DNA from 3 places in the Heyndrickxia acidicola genome. Region 3 is predicted to be linked to each of the others. Evidence: predicted binding sites of a transcription regulator. Region 3 holds the regulator's gene; each other region holds the start of a gene.
What was found. The regulator LexA, encoded in region 3, represses DNA repair genes until DNA is damaged. The targets are predictions, from matches to a motif close to CGAACATATGTTCG.

Region 1 (4,803 bases), 580 kb from region 3:
GAAGTTTTTTTCGGCTGTATTTCCTTCTACGTGCATAGCATAAAGGATTCTTCGCTGTACAGGCTTTAGCCCGTCACGTGCATCAGGCAAGGCACGATCCTGGATAATGTATTTACTGTAGCGGCCGAAACGGTCGCCTAAGACTTCTTCCAAGGGAAGATCCTGATAACGTTCTAAACTCTCCACTATTCAAGTCCCCCTTCTTCCACAATAATGTTTTCATTTTCAAGGATATTTTGATCATCCTCTAGACCAAAAGCTACATGGCTTTCAATCCATTTTCGCCGTGGTTCAACCTTGTCACCCATTAACGTTGTAATCCTTCGCTCAGCTCTTGCAGCATCATCTATACGTACACGAATCAATGTCCTTGTTTCGGGATTCATCGTGGTTTCCCATAATTGATCAGCATTCATTTCTCCAAGACCTTTGTATCGCTGGAGGATGTAGCCTTTACCAACTTTTTTAATAGCACCTTGCAATTCATTTTCTGTCCAGGCATATTCCACCGTTTCTTTTTTTCCGGTTCCTTTGCTTACTTTATAAAGCGGAGGCAGAGCTATATAAACTTTTCCGGCTTCAACCAGCGGCTTCATATACCGGTAAAAGAAGGTTAACAGGAGGACCTGGATATGGGCGCCATCTGTGTCGGCATCGGTCATGATAATAATTTTGTCATAGTTCACATCTTCAAGGTTAAAATCCGGCCCTACTCCAGCACCTATCGTATGAATAATTGTATTAATTTCTTCATTTTTAAAAATATCCTGAAGTTTTGCTTTTTCTGTATTGATGACTTTACCACGAAGCGGAAGTACTGCTTGGAAGCGTCGGTCACGGCCTTGTTTTGCAGAGCCGCCTGCAGAATCACCCTCTACAAGATAGAGCTCATTTTTTTGAGGATTTCTTGTTTGCGCCGGGGTGAGCTTTCCAGAAAGAAGGCTGTCTGATTTTTTTCGTTTCTTTCCGCTTCTCGCTTCTTCCCGCGCTTTCCTTGCAGCTTCACGTGCTTGAGCCGCCTTGATGGATTTTCTAATTAAAGACGTACTTGTTTCCGGATTTTCTTCCAGGAAGTATGATAAATGTTCTGAAATAACGGCATCTACAGCTGAACGTGCTTCGCTGGTGCCGAGCTTTCCTTTTGTCTGCCCTTCAAACTGCAGAAGCTCTTCGGGAATACGGACGGATATTACAGCCGATAGGCCTTCACGAATATCTGTCCCTTCTAGATTTTTATCCCGTTCCTTCAATAAGCTCACCTTACGTGCATATTCGTTCATAACGCGGGTAAGCGCAGTTTTTGCTCCTGCCTCATGTGTCCCGCCATCTTTTGTCCGAACGTTATTAACGAAGGAGAGAATATTTTCAGAAAAACCGTCATTAAATTGAAATGCAAATTCGACTTCAATTTCATTCGCTTCACCTTCAACAAACACAACCGGATGAAGAACATCCTTTTCTTCGTTTAAATAACCAACAAAGGCTTCAATGCCATTTTCATAATAAAAAATCTCGGAATCGCCGCTCCGATCATCTATGATTTCAATTTTTAGCCCCTTTAAAAGAAAGGCAGACTCCCGCAAACGCTCGCATAAGGTATCATAATTAAAGGTAGTTGTACTAAAAATGGACGGATCCGGCTTGAAATGAATTGCAGTGCCGGTTTGCTTTGATTTGCCAACCTTTTCAAGTGTCGTTTCAGGTTTTCCTCCATTGATAAAACGCTGTTCATATACAAAACCATCACGTTTAATGGTAACAACGACCCATTCTGAAAGTGCATTTACTACGGAAGCACCAACACCATGCAAGCCCCCGCTTGTTTTATATCCTCCTTGCCCGAACTTACCACCGGCATGAAGCACAGTAAAAATGATTTCAGTAGTCGGTTTTCCGAGTTTATGCATTCCTGTAGGCATTCCTCGCCCCTTATCTTCTACACTGACGCTATTATCCTTATGTATTCGTACGATAATATGATCTCCGTATCCAGCTAATGCTTCGTCAACAGAATTATCGACAATTTCATATACAAGATGATGCAGCCCCCGTGAATCCGTGGAACCGATATACATGCCCGGCCGTTTCCGTACAGCCTCCAGACCTTCCAGTACTTGTATAGCATCATCATTATACTCAATTATGTTCTGTTTTTTGACCACAAAGATTCCCCTTTCAACAATACGCAACTCTCTCTGTATCCAAACCAAAATACAGTTTGTATGATTAGAGATAGGAATAACAAACATCCGTTCGTTACATCAATACTTTATTATAACATAACCCGAACAAACATCTATGCACTATTTTAGCTTTAAAATTTGATTTAGCAAATGACTTTTTCATTACATTCCAATTTTATCCTTTGTTTCACCATAAAAAAAGCAGCCGCAAAAGTTCTTAACGACTGCTTGAATCCTTAAAGCAAGAGAGCGTGTTCGACTTTAATACAGTGATTCATGACAACGGTATATCCCTTGTCTTTTAAGTATTGGTATGCTTCTTCATTTTCTATCCCAAGCTGTGCCCAAAAAACGTCTGCATTTATTTCTGCAAATTCTTTTGCAATCTCAGGCAGGTACTCAGGGAGCCTAAAAATATTCACAATATCTACGTGCCCATCAATCTCTTTTAAAGATGCCACAGCTTTAACACCTAAAACTTCTTGCTCATTGGGATTGACTGGTATGATTTCGTACCCTGCATTCTGCATCGCTTCAGAAACGTAATAGGATGCTTTTTCTGGATTATTGGTTAATCCCACCACAGCAATTCGTTTGGCTTTCTTAAGGATGTTTCTGATTTCATTTTTGTCTGGATTTTGAATGGCCATTGATTAGCCCTCCTATTGGTATAGTAATTACTGATGGTGATACGCAGCCAGCGATGTCTTCAAAGACGCCCAAGCTTGTTCATTGGCAAAATATCTTGACCAGACTGCTATGCCTGCTAAATGGCTTAATTCTGCTATCTGGACGCGCTCCCGTAAAGAATAATCATCCTCAAGCCACATACTATATTTCTCGTTATGTGCTTTATCGATATACTGAATATAATACTGTCCTGTGTCATTATCCAAATCAGGTTTTAGCTTATGATTTTTCACCCACTGATTCGCCTGATTCATGGTAAGAGCAGCAGATGATATCTCTCCACTACGCGTATTCTCTTTCCAAAGCCGTGTATACAGGGGAATTCCAAGTATCAGCCGATCGCCCGGGACCTCTTTTAGGAGAGCTTTTACATTATCTCTGACCCATGGAATACTAGCGACACTTCCAATCGTTTTCGTATGTTCATCATAGGCCATGACAATCAGGTAATCTGCAGACTCAGAAAGCGCGTGACGTTCATAAAATTCTGACCAGTTCCCTTTTGATTTAAAGGTGATGTTCATGGAAACGATTTTATTAGCACGGTGCAGACGGGCAGCTGCTTCTCTGACAAATTCCGTTACAAGAGGGCCATCTTCTCTGTTAACATTTTCAATATCCAAATTTAGTCCTTCTGATTGATACTTTTCCAACATAGCAAGCAGTGAGGTAATAATTTTCTGCCTTTTAACAAATGTATTAAAAGCATTCTTTGTCAATTGCGGATTAAAAGCATTAGAAAAAAGCGGCCAGATGGTATACCCTTGTTTTCTCGCCCAGATGCAATAAGCGGAATCCCCTTTGTCTGTAAGTTCGCCATTTTCATTCTTCAATTGAAACCAGGTGGGTGAAACGATTGTAACACCAGGCATCCTCGGAAGCTCTTTTGTATCTGGAGTCTTAGAGTATACGGCTTCCCATGATAACTGTATGGGCAATGTAATGCTTGGCAGGGAAAATTTATCTTCTGGAAACGAAACCCTTACTGCTGTCTTTTGCAGCTTATCCACAATGTCAGCTTTAATATAACCTCCGATTCCATTCGATCTCCGAATATAGTCATATCCTCTCACCTGTTTTTCAATACGGATGCTTTCTCCGGGTATGACATTGGTTGTATATGGAGCTTGGAGTGAAGGGTCTGTTCTTAGCTGTAAATAATCCCTTTTAGCAGTCCTGGTTGTGATTTTGCCCTTAAAGTATGTATTCCCGTTTTGTTCAATCCAAACCGCTCCATTCGATTTCAGGATTTGATAGCGAAAAGGATAATATTTTTTAATTACATCAATGGATAGGAATATACCTTGTTGATTTTTAATAATTAAAGGAGAAGAAGGATTTATTTTTTGATCATTTATGTAATATGCATTTTTATCATAAAGAAAACGCAAGATATCCTGATTTGTTGTCATAATTAATTGTCCTGAATCTGGGTAAAGCCATCCCCCCAGAGTGTTTTGAACAACCATTACAGGAAGATATACCTGATCCTTTATAAGCAATGCTTTTTGTCCTGTAAGTTTGCTATTCACTAATATCTCATGACTTTTTGTAAAATAAGGAACCTTCTTGTTAGAGGCAAAAGGATATAGAAACAATAGAGAAGCACATAATATGCTTATAAAGAAAATGATAGCAAAAAGAAGAAGATGTTCTCTGATAAATCGGGGAGCTGTTTCATTTAATTGAATATTCGCCATTTTGTTCCTCCTGTTTCTATCGTACAGGAGGTAGCGATGGAAGAAAAGAAGAATTTATCCATAGGAAAGAAAAATTCTTTACGCAAACTTTCTCTCGCATGATACAATGAAAGAACCTACTGATATGAAGGGATTTTAAAGGAGATTTGTTTATGGTATATGCACTTATTATTGTTCTTGCCTATCTAATAGGCTCCATACCTTTCGGATTGATTGTTGGAAAGCTCTTT
Region 2 (4,803 bases), 1.1 Mb from region 3:
TTGTCCATTCTCCGACTTCAGTGAGCAATTAGCTTATCGATTTACGAAGGAAATACGGCTGCCTGGTAAATACTTTGTTCCCCTTGCAAATTTTTTTGTCCGGCTCCGGGCCGGTTTTTCTCTAAAAGCGGTATCCCCCATCGATGTTATCGAAAATATTACAGAGCCTGTTCTCTTCATTCACTCTGAGAAAGATGACTACATCCTTCCCTCGATGTCAAAATCTTTATACGAGCGAAAACAAGGACCTAAAATGCTGTTTATAGCAAAGAATGGTGTCCATGCAGAATCACTGAATGAGAACCGTGAAGAATATGAACAGATCATTGATGAATTTTTAATTTCGCTTGTCTTTAAGGATCAGCCATCTTAAAGAATAATAATGTAAGGCAGACGTTCTTGTACTGAGCTTATTCAGCTTTTTGCCCTTTTCTAACAAAAAGGAAAAAACTGCAAAATAACTCTTGTTACGTTTTTTTCTAAACATTTGCCCTACCTCTGAATAGAATATCTTTAGAAATCATTTAGGAGGAGATCGAGATGCAAATACATAGTGTTGTAAAGGGTGAAACATTGAGCAGCATATCCAGAGACTACGGTGGAGATCTCAGCCAGGTTATTGCAGCTAATCAGCTGGCTGATCCCCATAAACTTACCATCGGCCAGGCTATCATGATCCCTGCCCCGCATAGAGAGTACATTGTTCAGCCTGGCGATAATCTTGGAACAATCGCTCAGAAATTTCACGTGTCAGCCCCCGCCCTTGCTGCCGCAAACCAGCTTCGTCCCCAGGATAGTCTTTATCCAGGACAGCTTCTCATCATTCCGATTTCTTACCATATTGTGCGTTCCGGAGATACTCTGGTGAAAATTGCCCAGCAATACGGGGCCACAGTGAATGCGCTCATAGAACTCAACCACATTTCCAACCCTTCTGCACTTGCTATCGGGCAATCAATCAGAATTCCCGATTACGCCCGGCCTACAAAAGAAATGAATGCCTATATTGTGAATTTTAATCAATCAGGAGCAGCTGAAACCCTAAAACTCGGACGTGACCTTACTTACCTTTCTCCCTTCCGATATTCATTTTCAAAAGATGCCAGCCTTTCTCAATTAAGGGAAGAACCTATTTTGGCTGCAGCTCGTTCCAGCAGAACAGCAGCCTTGATGGTGCTTGCCAACATTGGGGATAATGATGATTTTAGTTCCGATCTTGCTGCCACTGTTTTGCGGAGTTCAGCTCTCCAAAATCGCTTAATTACCAGCATATTGGCCGTTTTAAAGCAAAAAGGCTATTCGGGCGTCAATTTTGATTTTGAGTATATTTATCCTGAGGATAAATTAAATTACAACAATTTTCTAAAGCTGGTGGTTTCGCGCCTTCGTCCGGAAGGCTATGTTGTTTCTACCGCTCTTGCCCCCAAAGTCTCCGGCACCCAGAAAGGCATCTTATACGAAGCGCATGATTACCAGGTTCACGGAGAAATTGCCGATTTTGTTATCCTGATGACCTACGAATGGGGCTGGGCTGGAGGGCCACCTTTGGCTGTCGCCCCGGTGAACGAAGTGAAGAGAGTATTGGACTACGCGGTCACGGTCATTCCTCCCAATAAAATTTTAATGGGCATGCCGTTGTATGGACGAGATTGGGAAATTCCCTGGAAGCAAGGAACAACCGCCCGGACGATCAGCCCGCAAACAGCCCTTTCGCTTGCACTGGAATACAATGCAGCTATTCAATATCACCCTACTTACCTGGCCCCTTATTTTCAATACACTGAGAAAACTGGACAGCAGCATGAGGTTTGGTTCGAAGATGCCAGAAGTGTTCAGGCAAAATTTAATGTGATGAAGCAGTACGGTCTACGAGGCGGCAGCTATTGGGTGCTGGGCTATCCCTTTCCTCAAAACTGGGTTATGCAAGAGAGCAATTTGCTCACTGAAAAAAAGCTTTAAAAACCCTCTTTTTTTAATAAGCGACGCTGCAGCCTGCCCTCTGAAGAGGGTGACTGCAAGCTTCAGCTGCCGTCGGCTAAGCGAATGTCAGCAACCCTTTTCAATAAAATAGAATGGACCTCATCAAATTTGTCTGTTACTCTCAATTCCTGCTTGTATGGATCAGCATAATGAATCGTACCAATTACCAATTCATGCTGAAAGCCATTGAAATGAGTGATAGCTACCTCTTTATTTTTTTCCATTGCCTCTGCTGCAATTTCATTCATCCATTCGAGCTGCTGTTCATCCAGCTGCTTCGGCTGTTCATAGCTGTCCTCCTTTGCCCAGTTCCGCAGCATTTTAACATGCTCAGGAAGCATTAATGAATTCCATTTTATTCGTCCGCGATCCCGGATCATACGTCTTTTCCTCCAATTGCGTTCAGATTTTTTAAGTTTTCACATAGATTGCTGTTTTTCGTACAATGGGTGAGTATTTTTGTCCGTCTTTACGGTACCTTTTCACGCTTCAAAATTTGCATACAAAATCATTTATTTTCTTATTTTTTAGTTCAAATAACTGCAAAGCCCACGAAAAGTACCTTAGGCTTTATGTCCTCCGACTAGCGCTGCTCGCTTCCTTGCCGTTCCAGCCTCCGTATAAGAGACCGCTCTTAGTAAGGAAGCAGAACCAAAACGATTCCGAATACCGTCTACCACATAACCGAGTTCATGCTCTTTTATCCTGTTTGGATCAAACAAACTGAGCTGTATAAGGTTGTCATCTTGAATATTGGATAAGGCAATCGAAATTTGCCGGACATGCCTTCCTGTATAATGCTTCCGGAACAGCTTTAAGCATGTGCGATACAGTTCCATTGTCACATTTGTTGACTCCTGAATCGTGTGGGAGCGGTAAAACCCCCCTCCGAAATCCGATTCACTGTAGCCGAGCCCAAAGCTAATGGTTCTTCCGGCCTTGCCATGAGCGCGTGCTCTTCTTGCCACTTCCTCGCACATTTCAAGAATGACATGCTTGATTTCATATTCCTTCTTGTAATCCCTCAATAAAATTTGGCTTTTTCCAAAGCTGATCTGCCCTTCCATAATAGGAGCTCCTATATCTGATAAATCCACGCCCCATGCATGGTAATAAAGCTGATTGCCCATGACACCAAATGCAGCCTCCAGTTTTTCTAGATCATAATGGGCAAGCTGACGGACTGAAAAAATCCCCATACGGTTCAGCCTTTTCTCTATTCTCCTTCCAATGCCCCACATTTCTCTTAATGGAGAAATAGGCCAAAGCTTTTCGGGAATATCAGCATACGTCCATTCGGCAATTCCTTCTTTTTTGGCTTCAAGATCAAGACACAGCTTTGAAAGAAGCATGTTGGGGCCAATACCTATAGCACACGGCAGCTGAAATTCACGCTCCAAATCGTTTTTAATCTGAGCTGCGATTTCTTTTGCACTGCCCCACAGAAGGTCTGCCTTATCCACCTTTATAAAGCTTTCATCCACACTGTATACGTGAATCGCTTCTTTTGGTACATACCGGTTAAATAAACGCGTAATCTCAGTGGAAATCCGCAAATAAGAGGCCATTTTTGCTTCCTCCAGATGAATTCTCGGATCATCCGGAATTTCAAATAATCTGGAGCCTGTTTTTATTCCAAAATCTTTTTTCAACCGGGGTGATGCCGCCAGCACTACGCTTCCTTTCTGCTCCAAATTCCCTACAACAGCCAAATAGCAATCCAATGGATCCAAGCCGAGCATGACTGCAGAGCAGCTCGCATAAAAGCTTTTCATATCCACACATAATATTTTGTGCTGCGGCATAGCCGTATAATCTACAGCCATACTATCCACTCCTCTCGATACGAACTTTTGTTCTTATTATATTCCTCATTTTATTCGAATATACGTTCTGTATCAATCATATTTTTTTTGCAAATCCGTTACTCCTTTCCATCGTTAGTAAAACCTGTATAATAAAAAGGAGTTAGGATGAATGCTACTTTTGAACGGAGCAAGAAATAATGCAGACACAATTTACGGTAAAAATGATTCGGAAGTGCTTTGAGCAATATCAATATGAATTTGAGGTGCCCCCTTTAAGCAAAGAAGAATACGAAACTCTCTCAAAGCGGGCATTGGCTTCATTACAGGAAGATCCCGATACAAGCAACTAAAGTATTTAGCCAATGTAATCTCTGTATAACTCCAGCGCCTATGAGCAAGGCGCTTTTGCTTTCTTACGTTTCCTTTTTTTGAGCACTGCTACTGTGTAAGATACTCATAAATTACGTCATGTATATGGTCCGAACTGTTAAAATTCTATATTGAAAACTGCTCGTTTTTTAGCTCATTATTCAGCTGAGCTGAAAGGCGTGTGAAACGGAAGTTTCACACGAATGAGCTAAAAAACAACAGAACCCTTTACAAAGCCATTGATAAAAAAGACAGACAATCTGCAGCTTCAATGAGCTTGGAGCGTACAATAAAAAATCCATGCACGGATAATACCGGCATGGATTTTACTATATGAAACCTATGAATGTTTTTTTGGTAAAGACTGCCCGCTGTCCAAAACGGTGCTGCAGGCTGTCTGGCAATTGTCCTGTAAGGAGCAATGGGCACAGGCGCCCTGTTTGCTCTTTTTAAAGAACTTAAATAAAGTAAAAGCGGCATAGCCAAAAATAAGTAATCCAAGAATAATGCTTGCAGCCATCTTATCGCTCCTTTTCAGCGTTTTCTTTCAAGCAGCAAAAACTTATAAACCCAATAGCCATTTTCCTCCTTGATAAATCACCAAAGAAAGACCATAGGCAATAACGAGAGAATATCCGACCCCAAA
Region 3 (4,803 bases):
AAAAAAAGTATGTATTTAGCTGACCAAAACACAAGTACCACAGATTACAGATTCTCTTAACCAATGTATGGGCGTTTCTTTCAGCAACGAAACATACTTATAAAAATAACTCTATTAATCTTGCCAGTGGTTTTCCACTTCAGGGTCATGCTATCGGCGGGCGGTTGAAGAGCTCCGATGATTTCCCTCTTTTCTAAGCAAGAGACTCCGTATCTGCATCAAAGACTATTAGGTTCATTCCAACAATGAGCTTGAACATCGCCAAAAGAATAAAAAAACTGGAAATCATCCAGCATTCCAGTTTTCTTTACCCTATTTTTTTCGTTAATAACCATATCTTTAAAATCTTAGTGCAACTTCTTCTTTACCTGTGCTTGTCGAATTTTATCAGGCGTTACGTCTTCTCCATTCGGATCTATAATCTTCACATTCTCAATTGTATTTCTCATAGAAGAACGAAAAGTCTCTAGGTATTCTTTTCTTAATTTGGATTGTTCTTTAGCTTCTTCCTGAGTCAATCCTTCAGATTTTGCTTTTCGGGACAATTCGCTGATTCTTGATAATTTTTCCTTAGATAGCATACTCACTTCCCCCTTCAACATATAAACACGTAAACGGAAATGTTTTGAATATCGTAATGTTACTAGAAAAAGGAATAGATCGCAAGAAAAAGCCTCTCATGGTTATAGCGTATCATCATTCTTCCTGGAGTCTATAAATTCTTGATATCTCCTGTGAACAGTTGCTTTTGACACATTGTAACCAAAGCCTCTTAAAGTAGCTGCTATATCGTTAAATGTTAATCCGTTCATCCTAAGCCGGACAATTTCCTGAACAGGGAGATCTTTTCTATCTCTTCCGTTTTCATTGCCTCGGCCCTTAAGGTTTTTTTCAGGCTTATATCCGTTTTCAACCGCTCTTTTCATTCCACGCTTTATTTTAATATTGTGCAGTTTTCTTTGATATTCTTCTACCATGCTGACAATCTGCAGCACCATTGAATCAGAATCTGAAAGCTCCAATTCACCGTTTTGCGCTAAACTGTATACCTTAATTCCTTCTTTATATAAAACATGCAGCAATGCCATTTTTGCATTGCCTCTCCCTATTCTGGTTTCGTCCTGAATTAGTACAGCTTGTACATTATCTTCTTTAATATAATCAAGCATTTCAAGGATGCCTTGTCTTTCAAGGTCATAGCCGCTGGCCTGATCCTTAATTACTTTTACCACTGTAAAACCCCATTTACCAGCAGCAGCCACAAGCTCTTCGTGCTGCCTTTCCAATGATGTTTCCTGTGTATTCTTTGTCGTGCTAACCCTGCAGTATATAATTGAATTCATGATGTCCTTACTCCGTCTTCAGTGCCAATTTGTTCTGCAATTTAAATTCTTTTTTCATTTTAACAGGTATGGTAAGAATATCCCCCTCTTTAATGGTTTCACTATCAATATTGTTATGGTCCTGTACCCATTTAATAAACTGTTGTGTTGACATAGAATAATCATTTTCATAAATAGATGCAATTTCCCATATAGACTGTCCCTGTTTAACCACTACTCTTTCATAGGAGGAAGTATCGTCATTCAGTGAGAATATGACATAGATTCCAAAAAGAAATGAAATGACAATAAAAAGTATAGCATATGAATAATTCTTAATATAAGTAGTCATATAAAACACCCTTTCGAGAATGTATGTTCGCTTTGTTAAGAAAAGTATAATACGAACATTTGTTTTTAGTCAACAGTTTTTTCGAACTTATGTTTGTACTGTTCAGATATACATGTTATAATTAATTCAAAATAAAGCTGGCTAAGATACATAGGTGTATTTATAAATAAAAGATTCATAGGCAGAGACTCTCATATTAATTATGAAAACGGGGTGTAATAAATGACAAAACTTTCAAAGAGGCAGCAGGATATTCTGGAATTCATAAAACAGGAAGTAAAAGCAAAAGGATATCCGCCTTCAGTTCGTGAAATAGGAGAAGCAGTAGGCCTCGCTTCCAGTTCAACTGTCCATGGACATCTATCAAGGCTTGAAAGCAAGGGGCTTATCAGGCGAGATCCGACGAAGCCGCGTGCAATTGAAATCTTAGATTTAGAGCATGATAACATTCCTCGCCAAAACGTGATGAATGTACCCTTGGTTGGAAAGGTAACAGCCGGGCTTCCAATTACAGCAATAGAAAATGTCGAAGAGTACTTTCCGCTTCCTGAACAACTTGCTCCAGCTGACGAAAACATTTTTATGCTTGAAATTGTCGGTGAAAGTATGATTGATGCAGGTATCCTGGATGGTGACTATGTAATTGTCAGACAGCAGCAGACAGCGAACAACGGAGATATTGTGGTGGCGATGACTGAGGATGATGAAGCCACTGTAAAGCGTTTCTTTAAGGAAAAGAATTACTTCCGCTTACAGCCTGAAAACGCCACCATGGAACCCATTATTTTAAACAGTGTTTCCATTCTTGGTAAAGTAATCGGTTTATATAGACAGGCCATCCACTAATTTTGTTCTTTAATTTAATAAAAAAAATCAGGCTTCTTTAAAGAAGGCCTGATTTTTTATTTCCACAATAGTTCCACATTTTTTATTAAAGCTGGTTTAGTATAGATTGTTGCTTTACGTACAAAGAATTATTCAGTGTTGTCTGTCTTCTCAGCAATTTTTCTTAAGCTCTTCACAAGTTTTAATACTGAACATATATTTATTATGATAGTACTATGTCCAATAGCAACAAAGCTTACAAAAAGAGCCTTCATTAAATTCTCCAAATCATATTTCGCAAGATCCTTAGAAACCAGCTACAGTTAAATTTTACAATAAAAGTATCCGCATTCCCCTAGTACCCTTATGACAAATGCACATATACTGTATAAACAGAAGAAAGGTGGTGTAACATATGGGCTGCTTTGGCGGATGTAACTATGGTTACGCTTATCCAGCATATACTGGCGGAAATACTTTTGCTTTAATCGTTGTACTATTCATTTTGTTAATCATTGTAGGAGCTATTGTTTGCTTTAACTAATGTAATGAAAACCTCTAATACTTTTATTAGAGGTTTTTTTTCAAAGCTGCTCTTCAAAAACTAAGCTTTTATCTTTTTCCCATTAATTTCATAACTCATCGTAAGGGCGGCACTTAATGAGTGTGCAACCGAGCAATACTTTTCCTTTGACAATGTGATGGCACGATGAACCTTTTCTTCAGGAAGCTCACCTTCAAGTACATAGTGAATATGAATATCCGTAAATCGTTTGGGGTGTTCAGAAGCACGTTCTCCTTCTACTTCCATACTAAAGGATGAAACATTTAACCTCATCTTATCCAAAATAGAAATAATATCAATTCCTGTACAGCCTGCTAGAGCATTTAATAACATTTCTGTTGGCCTTGCCCCGCTGTTTTGCCCTCCATCCTCTTGAGAAGCGTCCATTTTCAAAAAATGTCCTGATGGCGTGCTTCCTTCAAAGGCCATTTTTCCTTTCCATTCAACACTCAGCTTCATGGATAATCAATCCCCTTTCAACAGTATTTCAGTCATTTAATTCAGTTTATTTCCTAACATGCCATTCTACAACCACTCATAATATTTCTAATTTTCTCCTTCATTAAAATGGAGATGCCGTCAAGCTTATTGCTGCTAGGCAGCTTTTCCAAAAAACATTTGCACATTATGTTTATGTATAAGTATGTTAAAGAAATTTTAGCATAGCTCATATTTTTGTACCCCAAAGTCCTCCCCATATGAGGAGGACTCTTAAATATACAAAATCTGCCCCTGCCAAGATTATTAGTTTACGGAAATAGCAAGTATTTCATGTATTTGCACTTTCATTTTTTTAAATGTGTATTTGGAATAAGGTTGCCCATCCTCAATTTTCCTCGTTACTGGCTAATAATTATTTATAGAGTTAGTTGCATTTGCAGATATAAATTTTCCTATGAACTTCTTGGACATGACAGCATTCAAATTACAGCAGATGTATATGCTTGTATACCTAAAAAAATTGAAGAGAAGAGCATGAATGAATATGAGGAATATATAATTAAAATTGTTGAGTAAATTTCATTTTATGAGGGCAGTTTGTGGGCAGTATGAAAATAACCTGTCCACTTTCTTTTCTGCCCACAAAAGAAAAAAACCCTGGCACTATATACCAAGGCTTCCATCTATTAATATTGCTGCATGTACTGCTCTCTTTCCCATGGATGTACTTGTGTTCTAAACATATCCCATTCAATCTCTTTCGCTTCTACAAAGTGATCAAGAATATGTGTACCAAGTGCACTAGTCATCACTTCATTGGATTTAAGGTTATCCAAAGCCTGGATAAGTGTAGCAGGAAGGTCAGTAATACCTGCTTCTTCACGCTCTTGCTTATTCATGACATAGATATTGCGGTCAACTGGTGCAGGAGCTTCCAGATTATTCTTAATTCCGTCAAGGCCAGCTTTTAACAATACCGCCATGGCTAAATAAGGGTTTGCCGCTGGATCTACGCTTCTTACTTCCACACGTGTACTTAAGCCGCGGGATGCAGGAATACGAATTAATGGGCTTCTGTTCCTTGCAGACCAAGCAACGTAGCATGGTGCTTCATATCCTGGAACCAAACGCTTATATGAGTTTACTGTCGGATTTGTAACAGCAGTAAAGCTCGTAGCATGCTTCAGGATACCCGCTAGAAATTGATGAGCTGTTTCACTTAGTTCTAAATTGCCCTTAGGATCAAAGAATGCATTTTCATTCCCTTTGAATAAAGATAAGTTTGAGTGCATTCCGGA

Region 1: the regulator LexA is predicted to act here: its motif matches at 2,243-2,256, upstream of parE (DNA topoisomerase IV subunit B).
Region 2: the regulator LexA is predicted to act here: its motif matches at 3,862-3,875, upstream of A5N88_RS02145 (Y-family DNA polymerase).

What each region holds. Positions count from the first base shown of each region.
Region 1 covers NZ_KV440953.1:966,551-971,353, forward strand. The annotation lists gene parC (DNA topoisomerase IV subunit A) at 1-186, opposite strand, end outside; gene parE (DNA topoisomerase IV subunit B) at 186-2,162, opposite strand; gene A5N88_RS04525 (CoA-binding protein) at 2,420-2,833, opposite strand; gene A5N88_RS04530 (glycosyl hydrolase family 18 protein) at 2,861-4,573, opposite strand; gene plsY (glycerol-3-phosphate 1-O-acyltransferase PlsY) at 4,726-4,803, shown strand, end outside.
Region 2 covers NZ_KV440953.1:467,638-472,440, reverse strand. The annotation lists gene A5N88_RS02160 (alpha/beta hydrolase) at 1-373, shown strand, start outside; gene A5N88_RS02155 (glycoside hydrolase family 18 protein) at 541-1,959, shown strand; gene A5N88_RS02150 (YolD-like family protein) at 2,022-2,360, opposite strand; gene A5N88_RS02145 (Y-family DNA polymerase) at 2,544-3,806, opposite strand; gene A5N88_RS24640 (YqzH family protein) at 3,986-4,138, shown strand; gene A5N88_RS23990 (FeoB-associated Cys-rich membrane protein) at 4,498-4,677, opposite strand; gene feoB (ferrous iron transport protein B) at 4,720-4,803, opposite strand, start outside.
Region 3 covers NZ_KV440953.1:1,543,101-1,547,903, forward strand. The annotation lists gene A5N88_RS07165 (DUF896 domain-containing protein) at 348-581, opposite strand; gene A5N88_RS07170 (YneB family resolvase-like protein) at 684-1,343, opposite strand; gene yneA (cell division suppressor protein YneA) at 1,351-1,674, opposite strand; gene lexA (transcriptional repressor LexA) at 1,897-2,520, shown strand; gene A5N88_RS24240 (YjcZ family sporulation protein) at 2,915-3,043, shown strand; gene A5N88_RS07185 (OsmC family protein) at 3,104-3,523, opposite strand; gene glnA (type I glutamate--ammonia ligase) at 4,192-4,803, opposite strand, start outside.